Regions from separate parts of the Streptomyces sp. NPDC098789 genome, predicted to be linked through region 2. Evidence: riboswitches for the same ligand, from Rfam matches in the RefSeq annotation. Region 2 holds a riboswitch; the other holds the start of a gene.

What was found. A riboswitch is a leader RNA that binds a small molecule or an ion and turns the genes downstream of it on or off. The one in region 2 is predicted to bind cyclic di-AMP.
Positions count from the first base shown of each region.
Region 1: it holds a riboswitch for cyclic di-AMP, as region 2 does, so the genes downstream of both, ACIQWR_RS11820 (transglycosylase SLT domain-containing protein) here and ACIQWR_RS30725 (M23 family metallopeptidase) in region 2, are expected to answer to the same signal.

Region 1 is NZ_JBIWAJ010000004.1:382,645-389,720, reverse strand. Features, by position in the region: gene ACIQWR_RS11830 (DUF5682 family protein) at 1-2,176, shown strand, start outside; gene ACIQWR_RS11825 (hypothetical protein) at 2,173-4,020, shown strand; gene ACIQWR_RS11820 (transglycosylase SLT domain-containing protein) at 4,014-4,832, opposite strand; cyclic di-AMP (ydaO/yuaA leader) riboswitch at 4,837-5,083, opposite strand; gene ACIQWR_RS11815 (dihydrodipicolinate synthase family protein) at 5,369-6,415, opposite strand; gene ACIQWR_RS11810 (LysR substrate-binding domain-containing protein) at 6,487-7,076, shown strand, end outside.
Region 2 is NZ_JBIWAJ010000018.1:33,826-40,901, reverse strand. Features, by position in the region: gene ACIQWR_RS30740 (DNA topoisomerase (ATP-hydrolyzing) subunit A) at 1-136, opposite strand, end outside; gene ACIQWR_RS30735 (pitrilysin family protein) at 323-1,675, shown strand; gene ACIQWR_RS30730 (M16 family metallopeptidase) at 1,696-3,063, shown strand; cyclic di-AMP (ydaO/yuaA leader) riboswitch at 3,298-3,454, shown strand; gene ACIQWR_RS30725 (M23 family metallopeptidase) at 3,467-4,270, shown strand; gene ACIQWR_RS30720 (GntR family transcriptional regulator) at 4,459-5,124, shown strand; gene ACIQWR_RS30715 (HPr family phosphocarrier protein) at 5,292-5,573, opposite strand; gene ACIQWR_RS30710 (GNAT family N-acetyltransferase) at 5,841-7,076, shown strand, end outside.

The sequences.
Region 1 (7,076 bases), on a different contig from region 2:
GCTCTCCTGGACGCCTTCGGTCCCGGCGCGCCTCGACCTCGCGGGCGTGCGCGGGGTCACGGCCGAGCAGGCCGCCGCCGGCACCTTGCGCGACACCGCCCGGCGCGCCGTCGCCGAGGGCGGACCTACGAGCGCCCAGGTGCTCACCGGCCTGTCCGCCGCGGCCCGTTGCGACCTGCCCGTCCTCGTGGCGGCCCGACTGGAGCAGGCCGCGCAGGTGCTGCCCTCGGCCGCCACCCTCCCCGAACTCCTCGGCGCCCTGGACCTGTTGGAAGCCCTGCGGCGCGGACACTTCCCCGGGGTCCGGCCCGACACGACCGAGCTCGCCGCCACCTTGCTCGACGCCTGCGTCCGCGCGCTGCCCGGACTCGCCGGCAGCGAGGACCCGGCCGACGCGGCCGCCCTGGTGGCCCTCGCGGACCGGGCCGCCGCCCAGCAGCTGGGGCTGCGGCTGGAGGGTTCCCTCGCGGCCCTGACCGGTACGGGTCGCGGCCCCGCGGCCTCCCCACTGATGCAGGGCGCGGCCTTCGCCGTACGGGTCCTGCTCGACCTGGACCGCGCCGCCGACCTCGGTGCCCGCGCGGCCGGATGGATCGACGGCGCCACCGCCGTCGAGGGCCGCCGCACGCTGACCCGCCGGCTGGCGGGCCTGTTCACCGCCGCGGGACCGCTCCTCGACGCCTGCGCCGACGCGCTCACACCGGTCCTGGACCGCGTCGACCACCTCACCGACCAGGAGTTCCTGGACCGGCTCCCGGCCCTGCGCGGCGGGTTCGACGCCCTCGCCCCGGCGGCCCGGGACCGGCTGCTGGACACCGTCGCGCAGCGGCTCGGCGACCGGATCGACCTCTCCCTGGACGCGCCGCCCGCCCTGCTGTCCCTCTGGGCGGCGGCGGATGCCGCAGGACTCGCGGCCCTGCGGTCCCTCCCGCTCCCCCCGGCCTCCGCGCTCCCGCCCGGTCCCGCGGCCCCGGCCCCGGCCCCCGAAGCACCCGCCGCACCGCTCCCACCGGCCGGGCCCGGCGCCCCGGCCCCCGGGTCGGCGACCGCGGACCCGCGGCGGATCGCCCCGGACGACCGGTGGCGGCTGCTCCTGGGGCGCCACCGGGACCGGCTTTCCGCGGGGGCCCGCCGCTACGCGCACGCCCTGGACGAGCTGTACGGCGCCGGGCGGGGCGAGGGCGCGGGCGACCTCGACGGGGGCGGGTCCGGCGGCGGCCGGGAGGCGTCCTTCCCCACGGCCCGCGAGTGGGCCGAGGAACTGGAAGCCCTGTTCGGGGCCGACGTACGGGAAGAAGTGCTCGCCGAGGCCGCCGGAGCGGGCCGCACCGACGTACTGACCCAGCTCGACCCCGCCTCCGTACGCCCCTCCGTGGAGCTGCTCGCCTCGGTGCTCGCCCTCGCCGGGGGACTGCCCGAGCAGCAACTCGCCCGGCTGCGCCCCCTGGTCAAGCGGCTGGTCGACGAACTGCGCCGGGAACTGGCCACCCGGCTGCGCCCCGCCCTCTCGGGGCTGTCCACCCCGCGCCCCACCCGCCGCCCCGGCGGAGTGCTCGACCTGCCCCGGACCCTGCGGGCCAACCTCGCGCACACCCGCCGGACGGACGACGGCCGCCTGGTCGTCGTGCCGCGACGACCGGTGTTCAGCACCCGGGTCGGCCGCGAGGCCGACTGGCGGCTGATCCTCGTCGTCGACGTCTCCGGCTCGATGGAGGCCTCGGTCGTGTGGTCCGCCCTGACCGCCGCGGTCCTGGCGGGGGTCCCCACCCTCTCGACCCACTTCCTGGCCTTCTCCACGGAAGTGGTCGACCTCACGGGCCGGGTCGAGGACCCGCTGTCCCTCCTGCTCGAAGTACGGGTCGGCGGCGGTACGCACATCGCGGCGGGGCTGGCGCACGCGCGGTCCCTGATCACGGTGCCGAGCCGGACGCTGGTCGTCGTGGTCAGCGACTTCGAGGAGGGCCACGCGCTCGGCGGGCTGCTCGGCGAGGTCCGCGCACTGGCCGACTCGGGTGCCCGACTGCTGGGCTGCGCAGCCCTCGACGACACCGGTGCGCCCCGCTACAGCGTCCCGGTCGCGCAGCAACTCGTCGCCGCCGGAATGCCGGTGGCCGCCCTCAGCCCCCTCGCCCTGGCCCGCTGGGTCGGCGACCGCCTCCGTGGAGAGCGCGCGTGATTCCCGTGACCGCACCCGTACGTGTACCCGCGCTCCCTCCGGTGGCTCCGGAGCTGTTGGCCGAGGCCGTCGGCGGGCTTTCCGCGCGGCTGCGCAAGAAGCTCGACGCCACCATCGAGGCCTGCGCGGCGGGCGATCCACCGGCCGTCGTGGCGGCCGACGGGGAGGTCACCCACCGCTTCGGCGAGGACGCCCTGGTCACCCTGCGCCCCGGCCCCTCGGGTGCGATCACCGCCCCCGAACAGGCCGTATGCAGCTGCCTCCTGAGCCCCCGCTGCCTCCACCGCACCGCCGTCCTCGCGGTGTCCCCGATCGCGGAGCCACCGGGGACCGACCCGGCGGCCGACCTGGCCGCCGACCCGGAGCCCGAGCCGGCATCCGACCCGGAGCCCGCGACCGACGGCGCGCCACCGCCACCGTCCCCTTCCCCGTCCCCTGAGCAGGTGGTCGCCGCCGCGGCCCTGTGGGAGGCTGCCGCCGCCGCGCTGGCGGCGGGAGTGCCCGCGGGCGGCGCCGTCGTACAGGCCGAGCTGCTGCGGGCCGCGCACACCGCGCGCCTGGCGGGCCTGCCGCACGCCGAGGCGGCCGCCCTCCGGGTGGTCCGCGGGCTGCGCGCCGCCCGTGACCGCAGCGCCGCCCAGCGGCTGACCGAGCTGACGGAGGCCTTCCGCGAGCTGTTGCACACCGCGGCGCTCCCGTCCCCCGGAGGCTCCCGGCGCGCCTACCGGTCCGGCGGCAGCCTGCGCGTGTACGGACTCTGCCGGGAGCCCGTCCTCTCGGCCACCGGACACGCGGGGGTGGTCACGCACCTCGTCGACGCCGATGGCGACCGGTTCACCCTCGCCGACGTCCGCCCCGGCGGGATCGGCCGGGCCCGGGGCGCCGCGAGCGCCTCCGTGTCCCTCGGCGGCGCCGTCCTCGACCACGCCGGCCTGGCCCGGGGCGCACTGCACGTGGTCGGGGCGACCGTGTCCGCCGACGGCCGTCTCGGGTCGGGCCGGGGCGTGCGGGCGACGCCGCTGCGCGGGATCGACTGGAGCGAGGGACCGGCCGCCGCGCTCTTCGCCCGCCCGGCGGCCGAGGCCGTGGCGCGGCTCCTGGCCGACCCGGCCGCCGACCCGGGCCTGCTCGGGTGCGACGTGCTGGTGGTGGCCGCGGCCGGCGACCGGCTGCTGGTCCGGGAGCTGTCGTCCGACGGCGCGGTACGTCCCGACGCGCCGCTGATCGCCCTGGTCCCCGCCCACCCGCATCCGGACCTGGCGCACACCGCGAACCTCCGCCGCCTGGCCGACCGCCCCGGGCTGGCGCTGCGCGTGCTCGGCCGCCCCGACCCGGACCGGAGCGCGACCCTGCGCCCGCTGGCCGTCGGTCCGGTGCCGGGGTCGGCGTACACCCTGCGGCTGCCACCGCAGTGGCTGGGCCGGGCCGACCTCGGCTACGACCTGCTCCAGGGGTCCCACCTCCCGGCCGGGGCCGACGCACCCGAACCGGCCGACGTAGGGGACCGGGAGCCGGCGGCGGACGCGCTGGGCGGGTCACCGCTGTGGCGGGTGCGGCGGCTGTTGGAATCCGGGGTCGCGGGGGGCCGTCGCGCGGTGGCGGAGGCGGCCCGCGGTGAGTTCGCGCCGAACGGCGGCCGGGGGCCGCTGCGTCGGGCCGGCTTCGCGGGGGCCGAGGAGCTGGCCGCCGCGCTGGCCGCCGAGGCCGACCGGCGGCCCCGGGACGTCTTCGGTCGTCTCCTCGATCCCGGCGCCGACCGCTACGCGTGGGCCTGGTTGGCCGCGGCCACCCATCTGCACGCCGCGCGGCGGTCGTTGGTGGCCGCGTCCTGGTCCGCTCAGTAGGCGCCGTTCACGTTGTCGATCGATCCGTAGCGGTCGGCGGCGTAGTTGCAGGCGGCGGTGATGTTCGCGACCGGGTCGTAGGAGTCGGTCGCGGTACCGGGCACGTGGTACGCCCGGAAGGTGGGGTCGATGACCTGGAGGAGGCCCTTCGAGGGGATGCCCGCCGCGGCGTTGGAGTCCCAGTTGTTGATGGCGAGGGGATTGCCCGAGGACTCGCGCAGGACGTTGCGGCGAATTCCGTCGTAGGTCCCCGGAATTCCGTGCTGGGCCATGATGTCCAGCGACTGCCGGATCCAGCCGTCGAGGTTGTTGGCGTACAGGGTCGTGGCCCGCACGGAACGGTCGGCCCGTGCGGGGGTGGCCCCCGCATCGCGCCCGGCCGCCGGGGTCGTTGCGGTCTTCGTCGCCGAACCAGCCTTGGCGGAAACCGCCTTCGCCGCGCCGCCGAGCGTCAGCTCGGTCCCCGGCCGGATCACCGACGGGTCGTTGCCGATCGCCGCACGGTTGTCCGCGTAGAGCTTCTTCCAGCCGCCGCTCACGGAATGCGATTGGGCGATCGTGGAAAGGGTGTCGCCCGCGACCACGGAATAGGTGGTGGACGCCGCGGCCCGCACGGAGAGCGCGGGAGCGGTGGCGGCGACGGGCGCCGCGACGGCGGGGGCCGCGGCCGGGGCGGCGGCCGGCTGTGCGGCATCGGCGCCGGAGGCGCTGATCAGGGGGAGGGCGAGTGCCATGCCGCCGGTACCCGCGACGGCGAGGAGGCGGGCGAGGGGGCTGGTCTTGGGACGGCGGTGCTTGCCCGATGCGGACATGGCGAATTCCTCTCCGTCGCCTGCGAGGTGAGCTGTCGGGTTCGGACGGGAGCTGTCCGGCCGCACCGTGACGCGGCTCGCCCGCGGTCATGCCCGAGGCATGACGAGGACGTGCGTGTCAGCGGTGCGACTTCACCCCGAGCCGGGCCGGACTCTGAGTCCGGACCAGCGGCCTACCTGGTTCCCCCGCTCCTGCCGTACATGAGTGGGATGGGTTCCCGGGTAGCGGCAGGATTCGGCGTTCCACCCGGATTGCGGTGACCGTAGAGGAGAGAAGAGGAGTGGAACAAGGGCTTGAATTCCGCGCAGTGATCGGCATATCGGAAACGGCCGGGAAATTGATCTCGTCCCGGCGGGTCGGGAAATCCCGCATTTCTTTGCGGCGCCCGGAATCCAGCCTTCCGCTACCCCCGCGGGGGTGGCCGCGAAGGCCGCTCCCGCGTGACTGACGTCACCGGCGAGCGGCCCGTACGGCATTCAAGGGCAAATCGCCCATTCATGCTTCTTGGGGATTTCTTGCGGGGGTGCGAGCCCGCCTACGCGGTGCGGTCCGCCAGCCGCTCCGGTTCCGCCCCTTCCGCCAGCTCCGTCAGCTCCGCCAGCTCTTCCAGCCTGCGCAGCGTCTCCCGCACCGAGGCGGCGCCGGCGGGCAGCAGCGGCAGCCGCACGTCGGGGGTCGGAATGCGCCCCTGCGCGTGCAGCACCCCCTTCAGGACCACCGGATTCGGCTCGGCGAACACCGCCGCCGACAGCCGGGCCAGGGCGTGCCCCAGTGCCCGCGCGCCGGACACGTCGCCCGTCCGCCAGGCCCGCACGAGCGCGGCGAAACGCTCCGTGGCCAGATGCGCCGAGGCCAGGATCGCGCCGCCCGCCCCGAGGGCGAGCAGCGGCGAGGCGTAGGCGTCGTCGCCCGCCAGGACCGTGAACCCGTCCGGCAGCTCGCCCAGCAGCTCCACCGTGTCCTGGTCGATGCCGCCCACCGCGTACTTGACCCCCGCGACCCCGGGCAGCGCCCCGAGGGCCCGCAGCGCCCCGGCGTCCAGCGGCTGACCGGTCCGGTAGGGGATGTGGTAGACGACCAGCGGTACGGGAGCGACCTCCGCGAGCCGCTCGAAGTGCGCCAGCACCCCCGCCGCCGAGGGCCGCACGAAGGACGGCACGGTCACCAGCGCGGCCCCCACCTCGGGCCACCGCCGCAGCCCCGCCAGCGCGACCTCGCTCGCCCGCGTGCTGCTGCCCCCCGCGCCGACGCTCAGGAACGCCCCGCGCTCGCGGCAGACCCGTGCGCACACCTCGGTCACCGCGTCCCGCTCCGCCGCGTCGAGGGAGGCGGTCTCGCCGGTGGTGCCGAGGGCGGTGATGCCGGTGGCGCCCGCCGCGAGCACCTCGTGGGCGAGCGACTCCAGGGCGTCCAGGGCGACCGCGCCGGACGCGTCGAAGGGGGTGACGAGCGGGACGTGCAGCCCCTCCAGCCCGTGGAGGCCGGGGAGCGGGGGAGGAGTGGGGAGAGTCGGGAGGGTCGGGAGGGTGGGGAGCGCGGAGGTGTCGCTCCGGGCCGTGTCCTGTGTGGTGTTCTGCGCCATGGGTCGAGGGTGGCCCGCCCCCGAGCCCCGGGTCCAGTTCGCATTTCCGTCCCAACCCGTAAGCTGAGCCGATGCTCGACGTACGCCGCCTGCGCCTGCTGCGCGAACTCGCCCGCCGCGGCACCATCGCCGCCGTCGCCGAGGCGCTGGCCTTCAGCCCCTCGGCCGTCTCCCAACAGCTCTCCGTCCTCGAACGCGAGGCGGGCCTGCCGCTCCTGGAGCGCACCGGCCGCCGGGTCCGGCTCACCCCCGCCGGCCAGCACCTGGTCGGGCACGCGGAAGCGGTGCTGGAGCGCCTGGAACGGGCCGAGGCGGACCTCGCCGAGGCCCGCGACGGGCTGGCGGGAGCCCTGCGGGTCGGCGCCTTCCCGACCGCGACCCGGGCCATCGTCCCCGCCGCCCTCGTCACCCTCGCCCGGCGCCATCCGGCCCTGGAGGCGATGGTGTCCGAAACCGACCCCGCCGCCGTCGCGCACGCCCTGCGGGCCGGTGACCTGGACGTGGCGCTGGTCCACGAGTACGACTTCGTGCCCGCGCCCGTCGAACCGGGCCTGGAGACCGAGCCGCTGTGTCGGGAGGCGATGTACCTCGCGGAGCCGACCCCGCCGCCCGGCTCCGCGGCCCCGGACCTCGCCCTCGGCCAGGGCGTCGCGCTGCGCGC
Region 2 (7,076 bases):
CGGGCAGGGCGCGGGAGTAGATCACCGAGTACGCGTACTCGAGGAAGGAGCCCTGCATTTCGTCGACGACGTCGATGTCGAGGATCTTCTCCTCGAAATCCTCCGGCGGCGGGGTCTTCGTGCTGCGGCGGGCCATCGCTGCGCGGCTCCTTAACCATGTGATGGGTGCTGTGTCTGACGCGGACCATTGTGGCCCGAGGCTCCGACAACGCCGACTCCGACCCAGGAGTGACCCGGGAACTTCTCCAGGGGCCGACGCGCTTGCATACAGTGACAGGTCTGACGGAATTCTCTACATCGCGATCGAAGGGACCACATGCCCATGGGTCACACGGCCACAGCTCAGGCCGGCTCCGGCGGCCTGACAGCGACCGAGCACCGCCTGGCCAACGGCCTGCGCGTGGTGCTCTCCGAGGACCACCTGACCCCGGTCGCCGCGGTCTGCCTCTGGTACGACGTCGGTTCGCGCCACGAAGTCAAGGGCCGCACCGGGCTGGCTCACCTCTTCGAGCACCTGATGTTCCAGGGTTCGAAGAGCGTGTCCGGGAACGGCCACTTCGAGCTGGTGCAGGGCGCGGGCGGTTCGCTCAACGGCACCACCAGCTTCGAGCGCACCAACTATTTCGAGACGATGCCGACCCACCAGCTCGAACTCGCGCTGTGGCTGGAGGCGGACCGGATGGGCTCGCTGCTGGCCGCCCTGGACGACGAGTCGATGGAGAACCAGCGCGACGTCGTCAAGAACGAGCGCCGCCAGCGCTACGACAACGTCCCCTACGGCACGGCGTTCGAGCGGCTGACCGCGCTCGCCTACCCCGAGGGCCACCCGTACCACCACACCCCGATCGGCTCGATGGCCGACCTGGACGCGGCCTCCCTGGAGGACGCGCGGACCTTCTTCCGCACCTACTACGCGCCCAACAACGCGGTGCTGTCGGTCGTCGGGGACATCGACCCCGAGCAGACGCTGGCCTGGGTCGAGAAGTACTTCGGCACCATCCCCGCGCACGACGGCAAGCAGCCGCCGCGCGACGGCTCGCTGCCCGACACCATGGGCGGCCAGCTGCGCGAGGAGATCGTCGAGCAGGTCCCGGCCCGCGCGCTGATGGCCGCCTACCGCCTCCCGCACGACGGCACCCGCGACTGCGACGCGGCCGACGTGGCCCTGACCATCCTGGGCGGCGGCGAGTCCTCCCGGCTGCACAACCGCCTGGTCCGCCGCGACCAGAGCGCCGTGGCGGCCGGATTCGGCATGCTGCGCCTGGCCGGCGCCCCCTCGCTCGGCTGGCTGGACGTCAAGACCTCCGGCGGGGTCGAGGTGCCCGACATCGAGGCCGCCGTCGACGAGGAGCTCGCGCGGTTCGCCGCCGAGGGCCCGACGGCCGAGGAGATGGAGCGCGCGCAGGCCCAGCTGGAGCGCGAATGGCTGGACCGGCTGAGCACGGTGGCCGGCCGCGCCGACGAACTGTGCCGCTTCGCGGTGCTCTTCGGCGACCCGCAGCTGGCGCTCACCGCCGTCGGCCGCGTCCTCGACATCACCGCCGAGGAGGTGCAGGCCGTGGCCGCGGCCCGACTGCGCCCGGACAACCGCGCGGTGCTCGTCTACGAGCCGCTCGCGGCCGAAGACGCCGAGGAAGCCGCCGAGAACGACGAGACCGAAGGGGCGGAGCAGTGAGCGACACCGCAGCCGTCACGATGACCTTCCACCCCCAGCCGCAGCCCGGCGAGGCACAGCCGTGGGCCTTCCCGGCCCCCGAGCGCGGCGCGCTGGCCACCGGCCTGACCGTGCTGCGGTGCCACCGCCCCGGCCAGCAGGTGGTGGCCGTCGAGATCAACCTCGCGGCCCCGCTGGACGCCGAACCGGCCGGCCTGGACGGCGTGGCCACCCTGATGGCCCGCGCGTTCTCCGAGGGCACCGACAAGCACTCCGCCGAGGAGTTCGCGGCCGAGCTGGAGCGCTGCGGCGCCACCCTCGACGCGCACGCCGACCACCCCGGCATCCGGGTCTCCCTGGAGGTCCCGGCCTCCCGGCTGGCCAAGGCCCTGTCGCTGCTCGCCGAGGCGCTGCGCGCCCCCGCCTTCGCGGACAGCGAGGTCGACCGCCTGGTGCGCAACCGGCTCGACGAGATCCCGCACGAGCTGGCCAACCCGCAGCGCCGGGCCGCCAAGCAGCTCTCCCATGAGCTGTTCCCGGCCACGCTGCGGATGTCCCGCCCGCGCCAGGGCACCGAGGAGACGGTGGCCCGGATCGACGCGGCGGCCGTGCGCGCCTTCTACGAGGCCCACGTGCGCCCGGCGACGGCCACCGCGGTGGTGGTCGGCGACCTGACCGGCATCGACCTCGACGCCGTCCTGGCGGACACCCTGGGCACCTGGACGGGCACCGCCGCCGAGCCGCTCCCGGTGCCCGCGATCACCGCGGACGACACCGGCCGCGTGGTCATCGTGGACCGGCCGGGCGCGGTCCAGACGCAGCTGCTGATCGGGCGGATCGGCGGGGACCGGCACGACCGGGTCTGGGCGGCCCAGGTGTTGGGCACGTACTGCCTGGGCGGCACCCTGACCTCCCGTCTGGACAAGGTCCTGCGCGAGGAGAAGGGCTACACCTACGGCGTGCGCGCCTTCGGGCAGGTGCTGCGGTCGACCGCGGACGGCACCGGCGCGTCGATGCTCGCCATCAGCGGTTCGGTGGACACCCCGAACACGGGTCCCGCGCTGGACGACCTCTGGAAGGTGCTGCGCACCCTCGCCGAGGGCGGACTGACCGACGCCGAGCGCGACGTGGCGGTGCAGAACCTGGTGGGCGTGGCGCCGCTCAAGTTCGAGACGGCCGCGTCCGTCGCCGGCACCCTGGCCGACCAGGTCGAGCAGGAGCTGCCGGACGACTACCAGGCGCAGTTGTACGCGCGGCTGGCCGAGACGGGCACGGTGGAGGCCACCTCGGCCGTCGTCAACGCCTTCCCGGTGGACCGGCTCGTCACGGTGCTGGTCGGTGACGCCGCCCAGATCGAGGCACCGGTGCGCGCGCTCGGCATCGGCGACGTGAGCGTCGTCGCCAACTGAGTTCGCAGGGGCCTAACAGGCCGAAGGGGACGAACGGGACGTGAACTGACGGCGTCCCGCAAGGGGTTTCGGTGGCTCGTCCACCGGAACCCCTTTTGTCCGTTTGGTGGAGAGGTTGCTTCTATGTCGCGTGACGTAGGTAACAATGGGGCTCGTGTGTTTGGTGATTGCCTGATGATCCGCCTAGCGTCGGCCGTGCTGTCCGTCAGTTGTCACAGCCGCACTCGCGGCACCGGACAGCGATCGCCGAGTCCCCGTCAGGCGCGAGCCTGGGGAGCCGGGGACCCACAGTCCCTGGGGTGAATCGGACCACCTCGTAAGAGGGGGCCCGTAGGAGACCTTCCTGCTCCGAACCCGTCAGCTAACCCGGTAGGCGAGAGGGAAGGAAAGGATCAACCCCTTCATGGCGTTCGGCAGCAGTCGTGCCTCCTCCGGCAAGCACCGTGGTTCCAGCCGTCTGAGCCGGAAGACCGCAGGCGTCGCCGGTATAGCCGCCCTCGCCGCCACCGGCGTCGCGGCCTCCCTCGCTGCCCCGGCCTTCGCCGCGGACAACCACAGCAGCAGCATTCCCCAGGACTCCGGCATGAAGGCCGTCGTCGTCGCCGACGACCTCGCCGGCGACATCGAGGCGCAGGCCGACGCCCAGCGCAACGCCGCCGACACCGCCGCCCTCAAGGCGCAGGCCGAGGCCGAGGCCAAGACGAAGGCCTCCGAGGCCCGCCGCCTGGCCGAGGCGAAGGCGAAGGCCGAGCGCGAGGCCAAGGAGCGCGCGGACCGTGAAGAGGAGCGCAAGCGCCTCAACACCTTCGTGATGCCGATCGAGGGCTCGTACGTCAGCACCCAGTACGGTGCGGGCGGCAGCATGTGGTCCTCCGGCAGCCACACCGGCATCGACTTCCACGCGGGCGTCGGCAACGTCGTCCGCGCCGTGGGTGCGGGCGTCATCGTCGAGGCCGGCAACGGCGGCGCGTACGGCAACAACATCGTCATCAAGCACAACGACGGTACGTACACCCAGTACGCGCACCTCTCCAGCCTGAGCGTCTCGGCCGGCGAGCAGGTCACCGCCGGGCAGCAGATCGGCCTGTCGGGCGACACCGGCAACGTCAGCGGCGCGCACCTGCACTTCGAGGCCCGCACCGGCCCGTCCTACGGCTCGGACATCAACCCGCTGACCTACCTGCGGGCCCGCGGCGTCGCGATCTGACCCCGCCCGCACAGCAGCTCCCCGAAGGCCCCGGCTCCCCGAGCCGGGGCCTTCGTGTCGTGCGGCGGCGCGCGCGACGGGGATCGTCCACCGGCCGCTCATTTCCGCCCGTCCTCGGAAAATATCGCGTGTTGCAATAGAGTCGCGAAATGGAATCTGCGGAAACGGCATTCGGTGGAGGTCCGGTCTTGCGAATTCCCGCGCACGCGGTATGTACGGCGATCCGCGACGACATCGTCTCCGGGGTCTTCGGCCCGGGCGCACGGCTCACCGAGGAGCTGCTCGCCCGCCGCTACGGAGTCTCCCGCGTCCCTGTCCGCGAGGCCCTGCGCACCCTGGAGTCCGAGGGCTTCGTCACCACGCGCCGGCACGCGGGCGCCTGCGTGGCCGAGCCGACCGCGCAGGAGGCGGCCGACCTCCTGGAGGTCCGGACGCTGCTGGAGCCCCTCGCGGCGGCCCGGGCCGCCCGGCGGCGCAGCGAGGCGCACCTCAAGGTGCTGCGCGGGCTGGTCAGGCTGGGCCAGGAACGGGCCAGGAGGGGGCAGGGGGAGGATCTGCGGGCGCTCGGGGGGTGGTTCCACGAGACGCTCACCCAGGCCTCCGACAGCCCCGGGCTGATCGCGCTGCTGACCCAGATGCGGCACAAGATCACTTGGATGTACGCCGTGGACGTCGCGGCGCGGCCCGTGGACTCCTGGGCGGAGCACGGTGCGATCGTGGACGCGGTGGCGCGCGGCGACGCGGAGCGGGCGCGTGCGCTCACCGCGGCGCACGCCGGTCGGGCGGCGGGGGCGCACCGGCTGCGCGTGAGGACTTCGCAACCTGCCGTAAACACGGCGAGCGGCCGGCTTTAACAATTCCCGTATAGGAAGGGCGGTGAGGATATTCCTGCGGTCGATTACCGCCCGCTATTTCCGGTACGGAGAATTCCGCACCCTGCGGAAAAGCAGCGGAGCCGTGGCTCCCGGAATGCGGGGGCCACGGCTCCGCCGTGTGTGGTGCGTGGGGTCGGACCCGGGGGTCAGACGGTCTCGGGGAGCTCCTCGAGACCCTCGGCGACCAGCTTCGCCAGGCGGTCGAGCGCGGCGTCCGCACCCTCGGCGTCGGACGCGAGGATGATCTCCTCGCCGCCCTGGGCGCCCAGGCCCAGAACCGCGAGCATGGACGCGGCGTTGACCGGGTTGCCGTCGGCCTTGGAGATCGTCACCGGGACGCCGGAAGCGGTCGTCGCCCGGACGAAGATCGAGGCGGGACGAGCGTGCAGGCCCTCGGCCCAGCCGACGTTGACGCGGCGCTCTGCCATGGTGATGCCCTTCAGGTTCTTACGGTTGTCTAGACCAGTCTCTCACGGCACTCCGAATGCTCCGGCCGACCTTCGACCCCAATCAGCCTGCCGTTCGACCCTCCCCAGCTTGCACTGATTTGCCCCGGCCCGCCTAATGCGCCGCGCACACCCGGCCCGGCCGATGCGCCCTCGGCGCACCCCCCGGCCGACCCTCGGCGCACCCCCGGCGCCGGCCCGCCCGCCGCCCGCCCCCCGTCCGTCCGGGACAGGCCCTAGGGTGGCCCCATGACCACCGCGTCGGACCCCTCGTACCCGGCCCACTGGGAAGCGGACGTCGTGCTGCGCGACGGCGGCACCGCCCGGATCCGGCCCATCACCACCGAGGACGCGGACCGCCTGGTCAGCTTCTACGAGCAGGTCTCGGACGAGTCGAAGTACTACCGGTTCTTCGCCCCCCACCCCCGCCTGTCCGCCAAGGACGTGCACCGCTTCACCCACCACGACTACGTGGACCGGGTCGGCCTCGCGGCCACGATCGGCGGCGAGTTCATCGGGACCGTCCGCTTCGACCGGATCGGCTCCGACGGCCGCCCCGCCTCCGGGCCCGCCGACGAGGCCGAGGTCGCCTTCCTCGTCCAGGACGCCCACCAGGGCCGCGGCGTCGCCTCGGCCCTCCTCGAACACATCGGGGCGGTCGCGCGCGAGCGCGGGATCCGCCGCTTCGCCGCCGAGGTGCTGCCCGCCAACGTCAAGATGATCAAGGTCTTCAAAGAGGTCGGCTACGAGCAGAAACGCTCCTTCGAGGACGGCTCGGTCCACCTCACCCTCGACCTCGAACCGACCGCGGAGTCGCTCGCCGTCCAGCGCGCCCGCGAACAGCGTGCCGAGGCCCGCTCCGTCCAGCGCCTGCTCGCCCCCCGCTCCGTCGCCGTCGTCGGCGCCAGCCGCACCGGTACCGGCGTGGGCGCCGCCGCCCTGCGCAACCTCCGCGACAGCGGCTTCGACGGACCGCTCTACGCGATCAACCGGGCCGTGACCTCCGACACCCTGCTCGGCGTACGGGCGTACCGCACCCTCGGCTCCATCGGCGGGCCCGTCGACCTCGCGGTGCTGGCGGTCCCCGCCGAACAGGTCCCCGAAGCGGTCGCGGACTGCGGCGAGCACGGGGTGCAGGGACTGGTGGTGCTCTCCGCGGGTTACGGCGAGAGCGGGCCCGTGGGGCTGGAGCGCCAGCGCGAGCTGGTGCGCCAGGCGCGCACCTACGGCATGCGGATCGTCGGCCCCAACGCCTTCGGCGTGATCAACACCGCGCCGGAGGTCCGGCTCAACGCCTCGCTGGCCCCCGCGCCGACCCCCGAGGTCGGCCGGATCGGCCTGTTCACCCAGTCCGGAGCCATCGGCATCGCCCTCCTCGCCGGGCTGCTGCGGCGCGGCGAGAGCCTGTCCTCCTTCGTCTCGGCGGGCAACCGGGCGGACGTCTCGGGCAACGACATCCTCCAGTACTGGTACGACGACCCGGCC